3 regions of the Pseudomonas sp. ADAK2 TE3594 genome follow, and region 2 is predicted to be linked to each of the others. Evidence: predicted binding sites of a transcription regulator. Region 2 holds the regulator's gene; each other region holds the start of a gene.
The links. The regulator sigma-54, encoded in region 2, starts transcription at its own class of promoters, with help from an activator protein. The targets are predictions, from matches to a motif close to ANTGGCATNNANNTTGCTNT.

Region 1 (4,209 bases), 2.6 Mb from region 2:
ACCGGCGACATAGAGGTTCCAGCCGTTCTCCGTGGCGATCACGCCCACGTCTTTGCTCTGCGCCTCGGCACATTCACGGGTGCAGCCGGAGACCGCGAACTTGAGCTTGTGCGGCGAGCGCAGGCCTTTGTAGCGATCCTCGAGGGTCAGGGCCATTTTCACGCTGTCCTGCACGCCGTAACGACACCAGGTGCTGCCCACGCAAGACTTCACCGTGCGCGTCGATTTGCCGTAGGCGTGCCCGGTTTCGAAACCGGCCTCAATCAGCTCGGACCAAATGTCCGGCAACTGATGCAACTGCGCGCCGAACAAGTCGATCCGCTGGCCGCCGGTGATTTTGGTGTAGAGGTCGTATTTCTTCGCCACCACGCCAATCGCAATCAGCTTGTCGGCTGTGATCTCGCCCCCGGCAATGCGCGGCACCACCGAATAGGTGCCGTTTTTCTGCATGTTAGCCATGAAGGTGTCGTTGGTGTCCTGCAACGGCACCAGCGAGGCGTCCATGATCGGCTGGTTCCAGCACGAAGCGAGAATCGAGCCCACCGCCGGTTTACACACGTCGCAACCAGTGTGACCACGGCCGTGTTTAGCCAGCAGCTCTTCGAAAGTGATCACCCCTTCTACCCGCACCAGCGCATAAAGCTCCTGACGGGTGTAGGCGAAGTGTTCGCACAGGCTCTTGTCGACACTGACGCCACGGGCAATCAACTCATGCTCGAACACTTGCTTGAGCAGCCCTGCGCAACCGCCGCAACCGGTGCAAGCCTTGGTCTGCGACTTGAGCAGGCCCAGGTCGGTGCAGCCACCGTCGATGGCCGAGCAGATCGAGCCCTTGGTGACGTTATGGCACGAGCAAACGGTCGCCGACTCGGGCAGCGCGCCCGGGCCCAGGGTTGGCGCGCCGGTGGACGATGGCAGAATCAGGCTGGCGGGTTCCGACGGCAAGGCAATGCCGTTCTGCATGTATTGCAGCAGGGTGTCGTAATAGCTGTTGTCGCCGACCAACACCGCGCCGAGTACGCGTTTGCTGTCGGCATCCACTACCAGGCGACGGTAACTGGCCGTCGCTTCATCGATGAACTGATAGCTGCGCGCCCCCGGCGTCTGGGCATGAGCATCGCCGATGGAGCCGACATCGACGCCGAGCAGTTTGAGCTTGGTCGACATGTCGGCGCCCTGGAACGGCTCCGCCACTTGATTGCACAGCAGCGTCGCGACGCCACGTGCCATTTGATAACCGGGGGCTACCAGACCGAAGAGGCTGCCGTTCCAGGCGGCACACTCGCCGATGGCGTAGATATTCGGATCGCTGGTCAGGCACTGATCGTCAATCACCACGCCGCCACGCGGACCGATGTCCAGCGCACATTGGCGGGCCAGCGCGTCTTGCGCGCGGATGCCGGCAGAGAACACGATCAGGTCGGCTTCGAGGAATTCGTCATTGGCAAAATTCATCCGGTAGCGGTACTGCTCGCCGGCACTGATCGACTGCGTGCCACGCGACAGATGCACGCCAACACCGAGCCGCTCGATTTGCGCCTTCAGCGCCAGGCCACCCTGCTCGTCCAACTGCACCGGCATCAGGCGCGGGGCAAATTCCACCACATGCGCTTCCAGGCCCAGGCTTTTCAGGGCGTTGGCGGCTTCCAGACCGAGCAGGCCACCACCGACCACCACGCCACGCCGGGCATTGGCTGCCGCGGCACGAATCGCGTCGAGGTCTTCCAGAGTGCGATAGACCAGGCGCGAGTCACCTTCCGCACCTTCAATAGGCGGCACGAAGGGATAAGACCCGGTGGCCAGAACCAGTTTGTCGTAAGCGACGCAACCTTGTGCGGTGATCACCTGACGTCGCGCTCGGTCGATTTCCAGCACCGGCACGCCCAAATGCAGAGTGACGCCCGGCGTCTGATACAGAGAGGCTTCGCCCAGGGCCAGTGACTCGGCATCGCGACCACCGAAATACTCCGACAGATGCACCCGGTCGTAGGCGCGCATCGGCTCTTCGCTGAAGACATGCAGGCGATAGTGGTCAAGGGCGCCGCGCTCGATGAGCTGCTCGACACAATGATGTCCGACCATGCCATTGCCGATCACGATCAGTGTTTGCAGTTTGTTCAACGCGGCAACATTGGAATTCATAGTAAGCACCCAGCCAAAGCCAATCACGGTTAAAAAAGCAAAAAAAAACGCCTGAAACCTCTCGGTTTCAGGCGTCTTTGCCTGTTCTTCGCGGTGTTCGACCTGGCGCCTTCGCCGGATCCACCGATGTTGCCCACGACCTGCTCGGCCAGTCGATCTTCGTTGATCGAGTGGGCTGCCCATCTGTTTTCGATGGACCTGAGGGGAACAATGCAGCCTTTGTGCCAGTCCGCGGTTCAGTTCTGGAAAACCGATCTCTGAACGATGGGAAAATGTGATAAAGACACCGGCCCACGCAGGTCTCATCGGGCGCGAGCCAACTTTGCAGGCCCCTGCGAGCGGGTGGACGGACGTTGGAGTGGTAGGAAGGAATAGCTCAGGAAACCGCTTCGCACTGGTGCACGCTGTCAGGCATGGCTCTGTAAAAGTGCATGCGGCTACGTTCTATTTGGGCTTAGTCCCGCAAGCAATGCCAGTCAGTTAAGCGCGAATCCCTGTGGGAGCGAGCCTGCTCGCGATAGCGGTGGATCAGTCAATATTGATGCTGAATGTTCCGCCGTCATCGCGAGCAGGCTCGCTCCCACAGGTTTTCTCAACATTGCCGGAATACGCGTGTTTAAAAGCCCCGAAGGTTACTTCCTGAAAGCTACAAGATCTTGCGCCGTTGCCTACGCTTACGCCAGAATCCGCCGGCTTGTGCGCCTTGCCCCTGGCCTCTATTGTTTCCGTGCCACTGCCCATCAGTGGTCGGGTTTAGTCGCCCGGTTGGATATTTAGAGAGTTGCACAAGCTCATCAGTTAGGCAGATCCACGCCTTCGCTCGATGGTGGCTGTGCGCAGGGCGCCTTCGGGCGCGCCGGCTTTGCTAGCTTCCCCGGTCTGCTAACCTGCGTACAGCTGCCTCCCTCTCGTTTAGCAGCAGGAGGGTTGGCACCCAATCAGAGAAGCCAGCTTATGTTCAAAGTTACGCCCAACCCACCGGACACCGATCCGATATCCCCCTACGAACCCAATTCAAAAAAACTCAACGAGGCCGCCGAACGGGCCCTCGATTATCACCTCAATACGATTGCCGACATCAAAGCCACCGCGCGTAAACCCAGCAAGCTGTTTTCCGTGGCCCCAGAGGCGACTACCGAAACCCTGGCGGTTTTTTTGGTCGAGACGCTGGCCTCGGTCGATGTGATGGTCCATCAGTTGGTGGATCATCTGGAGGGTGAGTCGCGTCACGCCCTGCTGGGCATTTCCAACAGCATCATGGTGGCGGAGATCACCGCGAACCGGGTGCTGGATCACATTAATACGCCTGAGTAGGTATGGGCTGTTGTGGTGAGTGAGTTGCTGACGCGGGGTTGTGCAGTGATCCTTTTTTTGGGGGCCGCTGCGCGACCCAGCGGGAGCAAGCTCCCTCGCCACAGGTTTCTCGGTGTTTGTTCCCAGTAGAGTATCCCGAGGCCGCGACCTTTTGGCGCATGACCGGCGGGCCATCGATTGAGCGCCATGGCGCAACAGTTTGTTAACATCCGTGCGCTTTTTTTCGTCTGATTGATCAGCCACTGTAGATTCCCGGTCGCTACACAGGATGCTTTTTTCCATGAGTACGTTGTATACCCGTCGCACGGTCCTGCAAGGCATGAGCCTGTTGAGCCTTGGCCTGCTCGCCGGCTGCGATGACAGCAGCAAGCTGTCGTTCAAGTACGGCAAGGACCTCAGCGACAAGATCATGGGGCGCACCTTCAAACTCAAGGACGCCCAAGGCGAAACCCGGATGCTGGGCAGCTATCGGGGCCTGATGCCGATGGTTTTTTTCGGTTTCACCCAATGTCCGGCTGTTTGCCCAACGACGCTGGCCCGTGCGGCACAGGCGAAAAAACTGATGGGCCGCGATGGCGAACGCCTGCAAGTGATCTTCATCACCCTGGACCCCGAACGCGATACGCCGCAAATGCTCGACGCCTACGTCAAAGCCTTCGATCCAAGTTTCGAGGCGCTGCACGGTACGCTGGAAGAAACCGCCGCCACCGCCAAGGAGTTCGGTGTGTTTTTTGAAAAGATCCCGAGCGGCTC
Region 2 (4,209 bases):
TTCAGGCCGACGATGCCCAACTGGACGACAAGAATGGCGTTGCCACCTATAAAGGTGATGTGATCATCACCCAGGGCTCGATGATCGTTAAAGGCAACACCGTGACCATCACCCGCACACCTACCGGCGACATTGACGTGGTGACTTCGGTGGGCAACCTCGCCTACTTTGAGCAACTGCAGACCGCTGGCGACACCAAGCCTGTTCAGGGCTGGGGGGTGACCATCCAGTACCACGCCGCACAAAACCGCGTCGTGCTGATCGACAAGGCAAAAGTCGTCGACAAAGACAACAACACCACCCAAGGCGAGAAAATCGTCTACGACACGGTGAAAAAGCTTGCGAGCGCCGGTCGCGCCACGGGTAACAAGGTCACCGAGACACGTCCTCGCATCGACATGGTGATCCAGCCGAAGAAGAAAACCGACGAGCAAAAGGCCCAGTAATGGCAACTCTGAAAGCTCAGCATCTGGCCAAGAGCTACAAGAGCCGTCAGGTCGTGCGCGACGTCAGCCTGTCCATCGACAGCGGTCAGATCGTCGGCCTGCTTGGCCCTAACGGCGCCGGTAAAACCACCTGTTTCTACATGATTGTCGGCCTGGTACAGGCCGATCAGGGTCGCGTACTGATCGACGACCTGGATGTCAGCCACCAGCCGATGCACGGTCGTGCGAAGGCGGGTATCGGCTATCTTCCGCAAGAAGCGTCGATCTTCCGCAAACTGTCGGTGGCCGACAACATCATGGCCATCCTCGAGACACGCAAGGAACTCGACAAGGCCGGTCGTCGCAAAGAGCTGGAAAGCCTGCTGCAGGAATTTCACATCCACCACATCCGCGACAACCTCGGCATGAGCCTGTCCGGTGGTGAACGCCGCCGCGTGGAAATCGCCCGGGCACTGGCCACCAATCCGAAATTCATCCTCCTCGACGAACCCTTCGCCGGTGTGGACCCGATTTCGGTGGGCGACATCAAGCAGATCATTCATCACCTCAAGGCCAAAGGCATTGGTGTGCTGATCACGGACCACAACGTCCGCGAAACCCTAGATATCTGCGAAACCGCCTACATCGTCAACGACGGCCAACTGATCGCTGAAGGTGACTCCGCCACCATCCTGGCCAATGAGCTGGTCAAGGAAGTGTATCTGGGTCATGAGTTCCGCCTGTAAGCACTGAGGTGCCCGGGTCGCCGAGAGCGCGCGCACTTCAATAAAAAATCAATAAGTTTTTATTGTTACAGCGCTCTAGGCAAACACTTCAGTTTCAGGCATATAATTTGCTTATGTTTGGCGCTTCGGCGCCCTGTAGTGGATGGCGCATGTGCGCCGGCGAATAAGGTGTTAAGCCCCTGCCATGAAACCATCGCTAGTCTTGAGAATGGGCCAGCAGCTGACGATGACACCGCAGCTGCAACAGGCCATCCGCCTGCTCCAATTGTCGACCCTGGACCTGCAACAGGAAATCCAGGAGGCCCTGGAGTCCAATCCGATGCTCGAACGCCAGGAAGAAGGCGACGACTTCGATAACGCCGACCCCTTGGCCGATAGCGCCGAACAGAAACCCAACGCCGACATTCAGGAACCCTCCTACCAGGAAACCGCCCCAACGGTGGACAACCTCGAGGAAGGCGACTGGAATGAGCGCATTCCCAACGAATTGCCCGTCGATACTGCCTGGGAAGACGTCTACCAGACCAGCGCCAGCAGCCTGCCGAGCAACGATGACGACGAGTGGGATTTCACCACCCGCACATCCGTCGGTGAAAGCCTGCAAAGCCATTTGCTCTGGCAACTGAACCTGGCACCGATGTCCGACACCGATCGCCTGATCGCCGTGACCCTGATCGACTGCATCAATAATCAGGGCTACCTGGACGAAACCCTTGAGGAAATCCTCGAGGCGTTCGACCCGGAACTGGACATCGAACTGGACGAAATCGAAGCCGTCCTGCACCGCATCCAGCAGTTCGAACCCGCAGGCATCGGCGCCCGCAACCTCGGTGAATGCCTGCTGCTGCAACTGCGCCAGCTGCCCGCCAAGACCCCTTGGCTGGCCGAGGCCAAGCGCCTGGTCACCGATTACATCGACTTGCTCGGCAGCCGCGACTACAGCCAACTGATGCGTCGCATGAAGCTCAAGGAAGATGAACTGCGTCAGGTCATCGAATTGGTCCAGAGCCTCAACCCGCGCCCAGGCTCACAAATCGAGTCCACCGAAGCCGAATACGTCGTTCCCGATGTGATTGTGCGCAAGGACAACGAGCGCTGGCTGGTGGAGTTGAATCAGGAATCGGTGCCACGCCTGCGTGTCAACGCCCAATACGCCGGTTTCGTGCGTCGCGCCGATACCAGCGCTGATAACACCTTCATGCGTAATCAGTTGCAGGAAGCTCGCTGGTTCATCAAGAGCCTGCAAAGCCGCAATGAAACCCTGATGAAAGTCGCCACCCAGATCGTCGAGCATCAACGCGGCTTTCTTGAATACGGTGACGAAGCCATGAAGCCGTTGGTGCTGCACGACATCGCCGAAGCGGTGGGCATGCATGAATCGACGATTTCACGGGTGACCACGCAAAAATTCATGCATACCCCGCGGGGCATCTATGAACTGAAATACTTTTTTTCCAGCCACGTCAGTACCTCAGAAGGCGGTGAATGCTCGTCCACGGCGATCCGCGCGATCATCAAAAAACTGGTTGCCGCGGAAAATCAGAAAAAGCCGTTGAGTGACAGCAAGATCGCTGGTTTACTGGAGGCACAAGGCATTCAGGTGGCTCGCCGCACCGTCGCCAAGTACCGCGAATCCCTCGGGATCGCGCCTTCGAGCGAACGCAAGCGGTTGATGTAGAGCCACGCCACAGCGTTCCAGTGGTAGATCATCTGATCTACCGCTTTATGCACTGGCAACGAAGGAGAAGCTGTATGCAAGTCAACATCAGTGGACACCAACTGGAAGTGACCGAACCTCTTCGCACCTACATCGGCGAAAAACTCGAACGATTAGAGAGGCATTTCGACAAGATCACCAACGTGCAGGTCACGATGACGGTCGAGAAGCTCAAGCAGAAAATCGAAGCCACGCTGCATATTCCCGGCAATGAAGTGGTCGCTAATGCGGAACATACCGATATGTACGCAGCGATCGACGCACTGACCGACAAGCTGGATAAACAACTCAAAAAGCATAAGGAAAAGACCCAGAGCCTCCTCCAGGGCGCGACCGGTCGTTAACACTCCCAACCCATGATCCGACTTGAAAGCATCCTGACCCCCGGCCGTTCCCTGGTGAACGTGCCGGGCGGCAGTAAAAAGAAAGCCCTCGAGCAAATTGCCAACCTCATCCATCGCGAAGTGCCGGATCTGGCCATGCAGGATGTCTTCGAGAGTCTGGTCGCCCGTGAAAAACTCGGCTCCACCGGTTTTGGCAACGGCATCGCCATCCCCCACTGCCGTCTCAAGGGCTGCGAATCGCCCATCAGTGCCTTGATGCACCTGGATGCACCCATCGATTTCGACGCCATCGACGGTGCGCCGGTTGACCTGCTGTTTGTACTGCTGGTCCCGGAAGCCGCCACCGATGCACACCTGGAATTGCTCCGCCAGATCGCCAGCATGCTGGATCGCAAGGAGGTGCGTGAAAAACTGCGCAGCGCCCCGAGCAACGAAGCGTTGTATCAGGTTGTCCTGGACGAGCAGAACGGTCACTAATCATGCGCCTGATCATCGTCAGTGGCCGCTCCGGCTCAGGTAAAAGTACCGCCCTCGATGTGCTCGAGGACAACGGCTACTACTGCATCGACAACCTGCCTGCCGGCTTGCTGCCGGAACTGGCCGAACGCGCGCTGATTCACACCGAACTGGCACAACCGCTGGTGGCCGTATCCATCGATGCACGCAACCTGCCGAGCCACCTGTCACGGTTCCCCGAATTGCTGGAAGAGGTCCGCAGCCGGCATATCCAGTGCGATGTGCTGTACCTGGACGCTGACGAAGAAACCTTGCTCAAACGCTTTTCGGAAACTCGCCGTCGTCACCCGCTGAGCAGCGCAAATCGCTCGCTGGCGGAGGCGATAGAGGACGAAACCAATCTGCTGGGGCCGATTGCCGATCTGGCCGACCTCAAGGTCAATACCACCAATCTGAACCTGTATCAGCTACGCGATACCATCAAGTTGCGCCTGCTGAATCAACCGGAACCGGGCACTGCG
Region 3 (4,209 bases), 4.8 Mb from region 2:
AGGGTGGAAAGCACCATGTGCCCGGTCTGGGCGGCCTTGATGGCGATTTCGGCGGTTTCGAGGTCGCGGATTTCACCGACCATGATCACGTCCGGGTCCTGACGCAGAAACGAGCGCAGCGCCTGGGCGAAATCCAGTCCTTGCCTGGGATTGACGTTGACCTGGTTGATGCCTTCGATGTTGATTTCTACCGGGTCTTCGGCAGTGGAAATATTGATGTCGACGGTGTTGAGGATGTTCAGCCCGGTATAGAGCGATACGGTCTTGCCCGAGCCGGTGGGGCCGGTCACCAGGATCATTCCCTGTGGCTGCTTTAGGGCTGCCATGTACAGGTCTTTCTGGTCGGGTTCGTAGCCGAGGGCATCGATGCCCATTTGGGCGCTGGACGGGTCGAGGATCCGGATCACCACCTTCTCGCCCCAGAGGGTTGGCAGGATGTTGACCCGGAAATCGATGGACTTGCTTTTGGACAGGCGCATCTTGATTCGCCCGTCCTGGGGTTTGCGCCGTTCGGAGATGTCGAGACTGGCCATGACCTTCAGCCGCGAAGCAATGCGGTTGGCCAGTTGTGTCGGCGGCCTGGCGACCTCCCGCAGCATGCCATCGGTGCGCATCCGCACGCGGTAGATTTTTTCATAGGGCTCGAAATGCAGGTCGGAAGAACCACTCTTGATCGCGTCGAGCAGCATCTTGTGGACGAAGCGCACCACCGGCGCGTCATCGGCGTCTTGCCCCACGAGGACGTCTTGTTTCTGCTCATCGACCGACTCGATGTCCAGCCCGTCGAGGTCGACATCGGCCATGTCTTCCAGGCCGGTGGAGTGGTTGTCGAAGAATTTTTCGATGGCGTCGCTGAGCTTGTCTTCCTCCACCAGAATGGCTTCGGTGCTCAGCCCGGTGCTGAACTGAATGTCGTTGATGGCTTGATGATTGGTCGGGTCGCAAATCCCCACGAACAGCTTGTTACCACGCCGCCAGAGGGGCAGGGCGTGATGCTGACGGATCAACTTCTCGCTGACCAGCCCTCGAGGTTGGGTGTCCTTGTCCAGGCAATTGAGGTCCAGCAAGGCCATACCGAAGTGCTCCGAGGCCACTTCGGCGACTTGCCAGCTCTTCAGTAGTTTGTTTTGCACCAGATAGCTGACCAGCGAGATTCGATTGCGCTGGGCTTGCTGATACGCCTCTTGCGCACTTTGGTCAGTGATCAGCTCGGCCAGCACCAATTGCTTGGCCAGACCGCTAAGGGCAATGTCATTCATTGGGATACCGACGTCAGACAGTTAATGACTTATAGCCTAGTCAAGCAGTGGAACCAAACCAGCCGGGGTTAGGTGACAAAAAGTGTCAGATAGTGCGGATCCTTGGAGCAGGAAAGGTCTTTAGCGCGATCTCGCGCCCCGCAGGCAGGGGCGCGCGCGGCTTGGCATGACCTGTGCTGTGCCTTGTTCAGATCATGAGATTTCGACTCATGCATGGAGCCTGTCTATGAAAAATCAAAATGGTTTTACTCTGATCGAGCTGCTGATCGTGGTTGCGATCATCGGGATTCTGGCGACGTTTGCGTTGCCGCAGTATTCGAAATACCAATCACGGGCGAAGGTCACCGCTGCGGTTGCAGAAATCTCGGCACTGAAGGTGCCTTTCGAAGACGTTATTAATCAAGGCACCGATATTGCCGCCCCCGCCGGGATCGGCGCGACGACCCCCACGGGTAATTGCACGATTACAGCGACAGGTACCGCCTCTACCGGTGTGGGCAGTATTGGTTGCACGATTCTCAACGCACCGGGGCCGGTGCTCGGCAAAACCGTTACGCTTTCGCGTACCCTCGCCGGTGGCTGGACTTGCGCTACGACGGCTCTACAAGAGTACGCACCTAAAGGCTGCACCGGTACCTGATCCATATCACCCGGCATAAACAATGCCCCGCTTCTCACGACGCGGGGCATTTTTTTGTTGGTCATTTGGGGGCGATTTGGATGATCACGAAAACCCCCGACAATTCATGGCCTTAGGCCTGCGCTAAAACCCGCAAGTTGCATGTAGATAATGTCGCAGTCATGCAATTTGCATGATTTCGAAAATCACAGTTTTGTCTAACTTATTGATTTATATCTATTTATTTTTAATCTGACAGTTGGCACAGCGTTCGCACTCTCTCTAGTAACCCTGCTGACAAGACACGCAGCAGACTTTCCAGAAATACAGGAGTTACTCGTATGAAGAAGTTCGCTATCGCTGCCGCTACTGCTACCGCGTTGACCCTGACCATGGCCAACGCTGCATTCGCACAGACCACCCAAGTGACTCAGGCACCCATGATGCTGGCCGCCGGTGAAGTCACTGAAGCGAAAGAGGATGTTTCCGATACCTGGATCACAACCAAAGTCAAAGCAGACCTGGTAACCGAAAAAGGCATCCCAGGCACCGACATCAAAGTCGAAACCAACAAAGGCGTTGTTTCCCTGTCTTCCATGAGCGTTCTGACAGACGCTCAGAAAACAACCGCCGTGGCTATCGCCAAGAAAATCAAAGGCGTCAAAGCGGTATCCGCTGACGGCCTGAAGTCCGAGTAAGACAAGGCTTCTCGCCTGGACCGGGAGAAGGTGCGGTAGACGGGCCGAGTCATACGTCTGCCGCTACTTGAGAGTTCATGCGAAGGCCACAAGGACGTGGCCATTACAGGCCCCGGCATTCGTGTCGGGGCCTGTTCTATTTGCAGCAACGCATCACTTGTAGGAGCGAGGCTTGCCCGCGAAGAACGATTACGCGGTATCCCTGATGGACCGAGGCGGCTGGTTCGCCGGCAAGCCTGGCTCCTACATTAGGGAAGTGGGGCAAGCTCGATTGTTCAATTCCCACGCTTGCTGGTGATTCGAACCAACCGGTTGCCTTCAAAGCGCAGGTACTGGTACATCCCGCTGTTGGGGCCGTAGGTCCATTCCTCGACCTGAAACTCTTCCCGCCGATTGGCGCTGCGTTTGTAGCCCAACAAATCGCGGGCAACGGGCTCTCCGCATTTTTGCAGCACTTCGCCGGACCTGTCCCCGACGCTGATCAATTGACTGCCGCAACGCAAGGTATCGGCCGCCGCTGCCTGGCCGGCAACCAGCAACAGCGCCAGGCTCAGAAGCCAACGTGCGCCCATCACTCGGCATCCAGATGCATGGGCGTGACAACGCGGCCATCGCTTTCTGCCTCACCGAGGCTGGCATCGATGAAGTACACGCGGTCATCGGCCAATTGACCCTTGTCCACCAGATAATCCTTGATGCTGCTGGCCCGTTCTTGCCCCAGTTGACGCAACAGCACCTCGCTGGAACTCCAGAAGCCAATCACGTCTTCACGCATTTTTTTACTGCGTTCTTCCTTGCCCAAGTCCTTCCATTCGGCGGGCGGCTGGGTCTTCAGGCGTGTGCGGTAGATCCCTTCGAGCAGCGGGCCTTTCTCGCTGTCCGGCACTTGCAGTAATGAGGCCTGGGCCGGCACCTTGTCACCGCGACGCTGGAGCATTTTGTAGTAGTTGTACTGGTATTCCCGCTCCAGGCGTTGCTCGGCAATCAGCGGGCCATCGCTGCTCTTGGCGGCGGTGCCTTCGATTTCCAGGCGCAGGGCCGGACGCTCCTTGAGCGCCTGGGACAATTTGACCAGCGCCGCTTCGGCGTCTTTGCTCAGGTCACTTGAACCCGGTGCGAATGCCACGGTGCCCAAGTCTTCCGAACCACCGCCACTGACCAGGCCGCCAATCATTTTGAATGGCGCTGCGGCCGCTTTCACAATCAGGTTGCGCAGGGTCTGCCAGATAATCGGCATGACACTGAACTGCGGGTTGTTCAGGTCGCCGCTCACTGGCAGCTCGATGGAAATCTTGCCGTCGACATCCTTGAGCAAGGCAATCGCCAATTTCAGTGGCAGGCTCACCGCGTCCGGGCTGTCGACCTTTTCACCCAGTTGCAACTGCTCGACCACCACTTTGTTTTCGGCCAGGAGCTGGCCGTTGGTGATCTTGTAATGCAGGTCGAGATTGAGTCGGCCCTTGCGGATACGGTAACCGGCGAACTTGCCGGAGTAGGGCGTCAACGTCGTCAGTTCCACCCGTTTGAAACTGGTGGCGATGTCCAGGCTGGCCATCGGGTCGAACGGGTTGACCGAACCCTTGATGGTCACCGGCGCATAGCGGTCGACCTTGCCTTTGACGTCGACGCTGGC

Region 1: the regulator sigma-54 is predicted to act here: its motif matches at 2,352-2,371, upstream of nirB (nitrite reductase large subunit NirB).
Region 3: the regulator sigma-54 is predicted to act here: its motif matches at 1,420-1,439, upstream of AB7M22_RS22455 (pilin).

Annotation. Positions count from the first base shown of each region.
Region 1 is NZ_JBRJGV010000001.1:2,819,011-2,823,219, forward strand. It holds gene nirB (nitrite reductase large subunit NirB) at 1-2,142, opposite strand, end outside; gene AB7M22_RS12755 (DUF6124 family protein) at 3,097-3,456, shown strand; gene AB7M22_RS12760 (SCO family protein) at 3,737-4,209, shown strand, end outside.
Region 2 is NZ_JBRJGV010000001.1:185,743-189,951, reverse strand. It holds gene lptA (lipopolysaccharide transport periplasmic protein LptA) at 1-446, shown strand, start outside; gene lptB (LPS export ABC transporter ATP-binding protein) at 446-1,171, shown strand; gene AB7M22_RS00790 (RNA polymerase factor sigma-54) at 1,356-2,849, shown strand; gene hpf (ribosome hibernation-promoting factor, HPF/YfiA family) at 2,924-3,232, shown strand; gene ptsN (PTS IIA-like nitrogen regulatory protein PtsN) at 3,245-3,709, shown strand; gene rapZ (RNase adapter RapZ) at 3,712-4,209, shown strand, end outside.
Region 3 is NZ_JBRJGV010000001.1:5,021,387-5,025,595, reverse strand. It holds gene pilB (type IV-A pilus assembly ATPase PilB) at 1-1,259, opposite strand, end outside; gene AB7M22_RS22455 (pilin) at 1,486-1,899, shown strand; gene AB7M22_RS22450 (BON domain-containing protein) at 2,220-2,576, shown strand; gene AB7M22_RS22445 (DUF2845 domain-containing protein) at 2,852-3,148, opposite strand; gene AB7M22_RS22440 (DUF748 domain-containing protein) at 3,148-4,209, opposite strand, start outside.